One region of the Lysinibacillus sp. PWR01 genome, then DNA from elsewhere that is predicted to be linked to it. Evidence: riboswitches for the same ligand, from Rfam matches in the RefSeq annotation. Region 1 holds a riboswitch; each other region holds the start of a gene.
The links. A riboswitch is a leader RNA that binds a small molecule or an ion and turns the genes downstream of it on or off. The one in region 1 is predicted to bind lysine.
Positions count from the first base shown of each region.

Region 2: another riboswitch for lysine. It lies ahead of ACEVFT_RS02365 (amino acid permease); the one in region 1 lies ahead of ACEVFT_RS16120 (transporter substrate-binding domain-containing protein).
Region 3: another riboswitch for lysine. It lies ahead of ACEVFT_RS07410 (aspartate kinase); the one in region 1 lies ahead of ACEVFT_RS16120 (transporter substrate-binding domain-containing protein).

Region 1 is NZ_JBHERJ010000073.1:284,657-287,942, forward strand. It holds gene ACEVFT_RS16115 (amino acid ABC transporter permease) at 1-455, opposite strand, end outside; gene ACEVFT_RS16120 (transporter substrate-binding domain-containing protein) at 626-1,483, opposite strand; lysine riboswitch at 1,603-1,789, opposite strand; gene odhB (2-oxoglutarate dehydrogenase complex dihydrolipoyllysine-residue succinyltransferase) at 2,131-3,286, opposite strand, start outside.
Region 2 is NZ_JBHERJ010000021.1:1,703-4,988, reverse strand. It holds gene ACEVFT_RS02365 (amino acid permease) at 1-1,312, opposite strand, end outside; lysine riboswitch at 1,395-1,571, opposite strand; gene ACEVFT_RS02360 (CynX/NimT family MFS transporter) at 1,750-2,958, shown strand; gene ACEVFT_RS02355 (hypothetical protein) at 3,028-3,286, opposite strand, start outside.
Region 3 is NZ_JBHERJ010000046.1:28,083-31,368, forward strand. It holds gene uvrC (excinuclease ABC subunit UvrC) at 1-1,077, shown strand, start outside; lysine riboswitch at 1,186-1,364, shown strand; gene ACEVFT_RS07410 (aspartate kinase) at 1,499-2,725, shown strand; gene ACEVFT_RS07415 (YslB family protein) at 2,819-3,253, opposite strand.

The sequences.
Region 1 (3,286 bases):
GGTAAGACAACGTGAATCATAATTTGGAAGTGATTCATACCAATTGCTGATGCTGCCTCGTATTGACCATTATCAATCGATACAATGCCGCCACGAACAATTTCTGCCATGTATGCCCCTGTATTGAGGGAAACGACTAAAATACCTGCTGTAATAAAGTGCATATCGATACCGAATGCGATATCTAATCCGTAGTAGACAACCATAGCCTGTACAATCATTGGTGTACCACGGAAAAATTCAACATAGCATGTCAGTATAAAATTAATGAGCTTTAAGCTATAAAATTTCACACCTTTTTTACGAACTGGAATCGTATGCATAATTCCGATGAAAAATCCGATAAATGCACCAATAATTGTACTAATACTCGAAATCAGTAACGTATAATACGCACCTCGTAAAAACATTTGCCAGTTGTTTTCAATAATTGAAAGTATCCATTCAAGACTCATGATGTTCCTCCTAACAATGTCATCTTGCTTGCTTATTTCTTTTGTGTCCTAGCTCTTTCTACCATTCTATGTTTTGTCACGCTAGGACATTATCATTATGTAGAGAGGTTCTCATTTTGATAATGATGAAATGATCATGCACGGACTAGCAACTAGCCCGTGCCTTGTCATTATTGTGCTGCTGGTTGTTGCGAAATAGCTTCTTCCATAATCGCTTGACGATCGTCTTCCGAAATGCCTTTTAGGACTTCATTGATTTTTTCACGATTTGCGTCGTCCTTACGTAAGCCTACAGCAATTGAAGTATTTGATGGATCTGTATCAAAACCTTCTTCAAATGCTACATATGTGAACTTATCGTTGGCAGCAGCAGCAGAAATACCCTCTGGACGTTCAGCTACATAGCCATCAATTTTACCTGCTTCTAAAGCCACACGCATTGCTGGGAAGCTTTCCATTGCCGTTTGTTTTTCTACGCCTTTGATTTGATCAATCACTGTGTAGTTTGATGTATTTAATTGTGATGTAATTTTAGCACCTGAGAAATCTTGAATCGATTTTGCATCTTCATATTTGCTACCTTTTTTAATAACCATCACAAAATCAGAAGTGTAATAGTTTTCTGTAAAATCAATTGTTTTCTTACGTTCTTCTGTTGGTGACATCCCTGCGATAATCGCATCAATTTTGTTCGATTGTAGCGCTGGCACTAATCCGTCCCACTCCATTTTAACAATGACTAACTCTTTGCCTAAACCTTCAGCGATTTTCTTCGCCATTTGTACATCATAGCCGCCTGCATACTCTGCATTATCCGCTATTTTCACAGCGCCATTCGCATCGTCTTGCTGTGTCCAGTTGAACGGTGGGTAGCCAGCCTCCATTCCAATTCGGAATTCACCGCCGCCTTCTTCTTTGTCAGCTCCAGCATCACCTGAACCGCCCTCTTTTTTGTCACTTGTGCCACATGCAGCTAGCACAATTGCCGTCATGATAGAGATCATTACTAACAACCATTTTCTTTTCATGAAAAACTCCCCTTTTCTGTAAAAAAATAAGACAACTGTACTAAAAAAGACCTAAGTATATTGAACTTAGGTCTTACCTTTTATGACAGTTGCCCAAATCCTCACTATAATTTCCATGTTTCCGAGATAGCACAACCTAGTAAATCTGGAAATCCATTTACTAGGACAGTCCTGCACTTATTCACTGCAGACCCAGTATAAAAGTACGAGCTCCTTTTATACTTCGGCGATATTTCCTTCTTCATTGCGTCTTCGCTTGCTTGTACTCTACAATGAACTAATAAATACCGCGCCTCTACCTCACTGGTAAATATTCGTGAGGTTTGTTTATTTAATTGATATTTAGATACTACTATAAAACTAATATGTTCGTCAAGACAGTTTTAACATTTTTCTGACTAATGACAATATTAGGGTATTGTGCGTTCCCTATCCATTTTAAATCGTTGAGCTTTCATCGATATTTCCGAAAATTACAACAAATTTTTATTAGAGCGTATATGCTCTCTGTGAGAAAAGTTGTGTTTATTTCTTTTGGCTCCTCTAAACGATATAACATTCGTACTCTTTCAAAAATAGAATCGGTCAAAACCTTTCGTCATGCACAAAAAAACCCTGCTGAACATTGTTCGCAGGGTTTAATGGCATTATGAATTTAATAATAAATCTTCAGGATTTTCGATTAATTCTTTAACTGTTTTTAAGAATCCTACAGAATCTTTTCCATCGATGATACGGTGATCGTAAGAAAGTGCTACATACATCATTGGACGGATTTGAACTTCACCATTTACGCCAACTGGACGGTTAACAATTGAGTGCATACCTAAAATACCAGCTTGCGTACCGTTCATAATTGGTGTTGACATTAATGAACCGAATACACCACCGTTTGTGATTGTGAATGATCCACCAGCCATGTCATTTAGGCCTAATTTTTTATCACGAGCTTTTGTCGCTAAGTTAGCGATATCTTTTTCGATTTCAGCGAAGTTTTTGCTGTTTGCATCGCGTACAACTGGTACGACTAAACCTTCTTCAGTTGATACAGCAATACCGATATCAAAGAAGTTATTTAAATGAATTTCATCGCCAGAGATTTGAGCGTTTACGTATGGGTATTTTTTCAGTGCTGCAACAACAGCTTTTGTAAAGAATGACATGAAACCAAGTTTGATGTCGTTTGCTTTCACAAACTCTTCTTGTTTACGTTTACGAAGTGCCATGATGTTTGTCATGTCAATTTCGTTGAATGTTGTTAACATTGCTGTTGATTGTTTCACTTCTAATAAACGTTTTGCAATTGTTTGACGACGACGGCTCATTTTTTCAATTGTTACACGGTCAGAATTAGCCGCTGGTGTGAATACTACTGGGCCACCTGAAGTTGCTACTGATGTAGGTGCTGCTACTGGTGCTACAGCTGGTGCTGTACCATGTGCTGCTACATCTTGTACACGTACGCGTCCTTGTGGATCTACTGGAGATACCGCTGCAAGGTCAATACCTTTTTCACGTGCAAGACGACGTGCTGCTGGCGATGCAACTACACGCTCACCAGAAGTTTCTTCTACTACTGGAGCCGCTGCAACTGGTGCAGGTGCTGCTTGTGGCGCTGCTGGAGCTGGAGCTGCTTCAGTTGGTGCTGCCGCTGGAGCTGCTGCTGCGCCTTCGCCTGCTTCTACTACTGCGATAACTTGACCAACTAGTACAGTATCGCCTTCTTCAGCTAAAATTTGTGTTAATACACCTGCTTCTTCAGAAATGATCTCAGCGTTTACTTTATCTGTTTCAAGTTCAACG
Region 2 (3,286 bases), on a different contig from region 1:
TGTAATTTTGTCCAATGACTACGATCATACAAACGGTAAAAGCAAATAATGGTCCAAACGGATATAATTTGGCTTTATAAGGTAATAACTTTGGATCTAAGCCCTGTGCATCAAACGCTCGGCGGAAACGATAATGACTAAATGCAATACCCAGCCATGCAATAAAGCCTGACATTCCAGAGGCATTTAATAGCCAGATATAAACCACTCCATCACCAAAGAATGACGCTAAAAATGCTAAACAGCCTACAGCTAATGTTGCCATCAGTGCATAAATCGGAATACCTCGACGACTTAGCTTTGCGAAAAATTTAGGTGCATGTCCATCCACCGCTAATTGCCATAGCATACGAGAAGATGCATACAGGCCTGAATTTCCTGCTGACAGCATAGCCGTTAAAATAATGGCATTCATTAATGAAGCAGCAAAGGCAATACCTAGGCGGTCAAATACTAGTGTAAACGGTGATACTGCGATATCTTCTGATAATAAACGTTCATCTGTGAATGGAATCAGCATCCCAATTGCACCAATCGCTAAAATATAAAACAAAAGAATACGCCAAAATACAGATTTAACAGCCTTCGGAATATTTTTACCAGGATCATCTGTTTCACCAGCTGTAATTCCAAGTAATTCTGTCCCTTGGAATGAAAATCCAGCAGCTAGGAAAATACCAAATGTAGCAAGGAAGCCACCATGGAATGGCCCATCACTAATAAAGAAATTAGTGAAACCTACAGGAGCCTGCCCACCTAAAATACCAAAAATCATTAGTAAGCTAATGATAATAAAAACGATGACCGTTACTACCTTAATCATGGCAAACCAATATTCACTTTCACCATAACTTTTTACGGATAGTAAATTAAACGTCAGTACAACAGCAATAAATAATACTGTCCACAGTGCTGATGAGCTATCTGGGAACCAATATTTCATAATTAATGACACGGCAGCGATTTCTGCAGCAATTGTGATTGCCCAGTTATACCAATAGTTCCAGCCCAATGCAAATCCTAAAGCAGGATCTACAAATTTGGTTGCGTAGGTACTAAATGAACCTGATGATGGCATATACGCAGCCATTTCCCCTAAGCTCGTCATTAAAAAATACACCATAATACCGATTAAGGCATAGGCCAGCAATGCGCCTCCAGGTCCTGCCTGTGCAATAGCACCACCACTGGCTAAAAATAGCCCCGTACCGATTGTACCGCCTAAAGAAATCATTGTAATATGGCGGCTTTTTAATTCTTTTTTCAGCTTCGGTGCTTTATGACCAAGCTGATTTACTTTTATTTCACTCACGATATAGCTTCCTTCCTATTTATGAGGCAAAAAAATGCCATCACATATACACTGTGATGGCTACGTTAATCCTCAGTTTTTCCTACATGATAGCTCAACACGTTGTGCAAACGTGACAGTTCTGTTCCTTTCGGAGACAGCCCCAGCATGAGGTTTTCAAGTCCCCTCACACTTCGGCAATATTTCCTTTCAGCTAATTTCATCAATGCTTGTCATTTCAATTAGCATACTTATAAATATCGCGACCTCTACCTCAATACAAACATGAGGCATATAATTATTAAATTTATGATGTTTATTATACTAACATAAGACCATAGACATTTCAATATAACGGAAAATGTTCTGTATTTTATGAATCTTCTACTATTTTTAATAGTGTGATAAAGTGTTATAGTAGTTCAATTAGAATGGTTATGATTAGGGGGGATTTTATTTTGACTACAAATGATCATTCCGCTAGTTATCCTAGTAAAAAAATTAGCTGGAAAGGAACAACCTTACTTTTAGTTTTCGGAGTTATCTTTATAGCCTCTACATTACGAATGCCACTAACTGTTGTTGGGCCAATTATATCCTTTATCCGTGAAGATCTTGGGATATCTAATGTATTGGCAGGCTTTCTAACAACGATTCCATTGCTTGCTTTTGCTATTATATCTCCATTTACACCAGTTGTAGCACGCAAACTAGGGCTTGAGCTAACATTATTTTTATCAACTTTTCTATTGGCCTTTGGGATTGTTCTACGTTCACTTGGTACAACAGAGTTACTTCTATTAGGTACTGTGCTAATTGGCGTAGCCATTTCTTTTGGAAATGTACTTATTCCAGGATTATTAAAATTAAAATTTCCATACCATGTCGGTTTATTGATGGCCTTTTTCACCATGTCCATGAATTTAACTGCTGGTCTTGGTGCTGGTATTAGCTATCCTATAGCCAATTCATCGTTAGGCTGGCAAGGTGCGCTGTCCATTGCACTCGTACTCGTTCTCATTACAATCTTAATTTGGATACCTCAATTAAAATCAAATAAACCCGAACCAGTTACTACATCTAAAAAGACAGGTACACCTTTATGGAAATCACCTGTTACTTGGGCTGTCACAGGCGCAATGGGGTTACAGTCTTTATTATTCTACACGACTGCAGCTTGGATTCCCGAGATCTATATTGCCCAAGGGCTAGCTCCTGACAAGGCCGGTTGGATGTTTTCCATCATGCAATTCTCACAAGTACCAATGGCTTTAGCTGTGCCTATAATTGCAGGTAAAATGACTTCACAACGCCCCCTTGTATTGATGTTTACATCCTTCTATTTAGTAGGCTTTGTTGGTGTTGTCATGGAATGGACTAGTCTTGGTGTGCTGTGGATGGTCCTTCTAGGGTTAGCAGGAGGTTCTTCATTCGCCCTAGCAATGATGTTCTTCACTCTCCGCACTCGTACTGCATTTGAGGCAGCTGATTTATCAGGATTTGCACAATCTTTGGGTTATTTATTTGCCGCAATTGGTCCTATTCTTTTTGGCTACTTGCATGATTTCTTTGGTGGCTGGAATATTGCGGGATGGCTCTTTGTCGTTGTGGCAATATTACTCTTCTTTTGCTCAATGAGAGCCTCCAAGGATGAATATGTGCATTAATAAATAAAGCAGATGGTTCAGGTTCCCCATCTGCTTTATTTCTATATGGTGTATACGTTTACGCATTGTTTAATGGTCAGATTGCTGTAGTAATGTTAGCAATTCTGCAAGACATTCTTTTGCTTCATTACTATGAACTGTCATAGCAGAAAAAATAGGAATAGCCTCTTGTAGGAGTAAATAACTAAAATAATAATAGCCTACAAAAGCTTGCTGCCCATAGCCCTTTGGCGTTTCTTCCTCCCACTCCTGCTCATCATTGTCCTCATTTTCTGACCATAAATAGTTGGTATCTAATAGCTCCTGCATGGTTTCAACAGTATTGGCT
Region 3 (3,286 bases), on a different contig from region 1:
TCAAGTGATACAACAAATCGCGATGTATTTGGCTATGCCGTTGAAAAAGGGTGGATGTGTGTTCAGGTTTTCTTTGTGCGCCAAGGTAAACTGATTGAGCGTGATGTCTCGATTTTCCCGATCTATCAGGATGCAGAGGAAGAATTTTTAACATTTGTTGGGCGCTTTTATGAAAAGCCAGAGCATATTAAGCCAAAAGAAATTTTTATTCCACAAGCCATTGATGCAGCCATCTTAACGGAATTATTAGAGATCAAAGTTCTCACACCAAAAAGAGGTCAAAAGAAGGAACTGGTTGAATTAGCAACCAAAAATGCCGAAATTGCTGTGGCAGCTAAATTCCAGCTGATAGAACGTCAGGAAGAACGTACGATTGGTGCTTGTGAGGCACTTGGTGAAGCAATGGGTATTAGTGCACCTTTACGAATTGAGGCTTTTGATAATAGTCATATGCATGGAACAGATGCAGTATCTGCCATGGTTGTTTTCATTGATGGAAAGCCTGCGAAAAAGGAATACCGAAAATATAAAACGCGTACAGCAGCCAAGCATGATGATTACGGTGCAATGCAGGAGGTTATACGTCGTCGTTATATACGTGTTTTAAAGGAAGGTCTACCATTACCAGATTTAGTGTTAATTGATGGTGGAAAGGGGCAAATGGAAGTAGCCCGTGAAGTACTAGAAGATGAGCTTGGTCTTGTCATACCGATTGCTGGTTTAGCCAAGGATGACAAGCATAATACATCTCAGCTATTGTTTGGCGATCCGCCAGAGGTGATTGCCTTAAAACGTACAAGTGATGGCTTTTATTTATTACAACGAATTCAAGACGAAGTCCACCGCTTTGCTATTACCTTCTTGCGTCAACAGCATGAGAAGCATGCCATTCAATCTGTATTAGATCATATTGAAGGGGTAGGACCAAAACGTAAGCAACAGTTGCTTAAATATTTCGGATCAGTCAAAAAAATTCGAGAGGCGAGCGAGCTAGCTTTACAGAAGGCAGGGATGCCCGCTAATTTAGCAAGCCAAATTTTTAGCTATTTTCAGCAAGAATCATTGTCAAAGGAATAGGCATGTGCTATGGTTGTAAATAACATTGTTTTCAATGTTATGGAGAGCTAACTGGCGTGACTAGCTTATTTACGCTAAGGCTTAATGAATTGAATACATTCACTTTAAGGTGATGATAGAGGTGCAAGATTCAAGAGTAACACAATGGAGGATGGACAAGTCCAGAGATATTGTGTGAAAGGGGAGCTTGCCGAAGTCCAGCGTTGTTGTTTCCATTGCTGTACTGGTTTTGCATTTAAGAAATGTAAGACTGTCGATTCTAAACGTTTCGGAGAGCTATCACACATGGGCAAGTTACGATTATTGTACATGTTATAGGCAGCTTTCACGTTTTGTGGAGGCTGCCTTTTAGTTTTTCTAGAAACTGTTTTGTCTCCTGTAATTAGGTGAAATACATGGACTGGAAGGGAGAACGAAAGAAATGGCTAAAATCGTGATGAAGTTTGGAGGAGCTGCATTAGCTTCTACTGAACAAATCCAACAGGCAGCTCGGAAAGCGATTGCTGAAAAGGACAGAGGATTTGATGTAGTGGTAGTTGTTGCAGCAATGGGACATACTGCCAAAGAAATGAAAATGATGGTACATCAACTAACTGACGATGTGTCAAAACGAGAATTAGATGCAGTTTTGTCTACAGGCTCTCAATTATCTAGTGCTTTATTTGCCATTGCCTTACAGGAAGCAGGCTATGAGGCTGTGTCTCTGACTGGATGGCAGGCAGGTATTCATACGGATGGTATGTATCAGCATGCGCGTATCGACTATATTGATGTTAGTCGAATCGAAGAACACTTTGCACAGGGGCAAATTGTAGTCATTGCTGGGGAACAAGGGGTTGACGAAGATCACAATATCACCATGTTTGGGAAAGGTGGAGCTGAAACGGCAGCTGTAGCGCTTGCCATCGCATTGGAAGCGGAGCGAGCTGATATGTATACAAATGTGGACGGTGTTTATACAGCAGATCCATGTTATGTGACACATGCCCAAAAGCTACAGGAAATTTCCTATGATGAAATGTTAGAATTATCTCATTTAGGATCTCATGTCATACATCCACGTGCGGTGGAGTTAGCAAAGAAATTTCAAATGCCTGTTATCATACGCTCAAGTTTAGTAGAGTCAGTAGGCACTTTATTGAAGGAGGAAGTGGAAATGGAAAAAAACTTAGTTGTTCGTGGCGTGGCCTTTGAATCAGATATTATTCGTTTAACAGTAGGGTATGATGCTTTCTCTAATGCTTCATTAGCAGATATATTTACTATTCTTGCTGAGAACCGCATTAATGTAGATATTATTGTTCAAGCCATTATTGATGGGCTGAAACCAACTGTTTCGTTTTCCATTTTAAAAGAGGAATTTGCAGAAGCATTACGTGTTCTAGAAGATAGTAAATTATCACTCGGATTTAGTTTTGCAGACTTCGAAATAGGGTTAGCGAAAGTTTCCATTATTGGTTCAGGCATGGCCTCTAATCCAGGTGTTGCTGCTCGTATGTTTGATCGGTTGCGTCGTGAAAATATCCCTGTGAAAATGGTGAGTACTTCTGAAATAAAAGTTTCTGTTGTTGTACCACAGGATGATATGATCCAAGCAGCTAATGCACTGCATGATGAGTTTAATTTAGAGCAAGCACTTTACATATAATAATAGAAGAAACAGCATTTTATGTAATTGTCCGAAATTAAAGGAAGAAAAAAGAAGGATTGTCATCCCGTTAGGGGGAGACAATCCTTTTTATTACTCTGAGGGAATGGTATTCATAATACGTTCTTTGACGTCCCATTTGACTGTAAACATGACGTATTGTTGCTTTTCTCGCTTTTCATTATAGCATTCTGTAAGATAGCCTTTCGCTAGTTGAATTTGCTCTGCTATAAATCCTGCTTCAAGTTTAAAGCTACGTTGTTTAATTTGCAGAATTTCAGGGTCGTTTGTCAACTGGAAAATGCGTCCATCCTTTGATTCCTTCATAAGCTCTAATGTACCCCAGCAGGCATCTGCGAAAAATGCGATAAGTTCATCTTGACTTTTACATGGGAACTTGCGAGCAAGCTCTTTACCTGCCCAATAAAGGACATCATCTTCATGTTTACCAAGTATAGAAGATAGAATATGATCACGAATGATCTCATAGCCAAATGATGAGATTGTAGGAGATGGAGTGTTTAACATTGTTATCCTTCTTTCTTAGAATTTTCTTAAAAT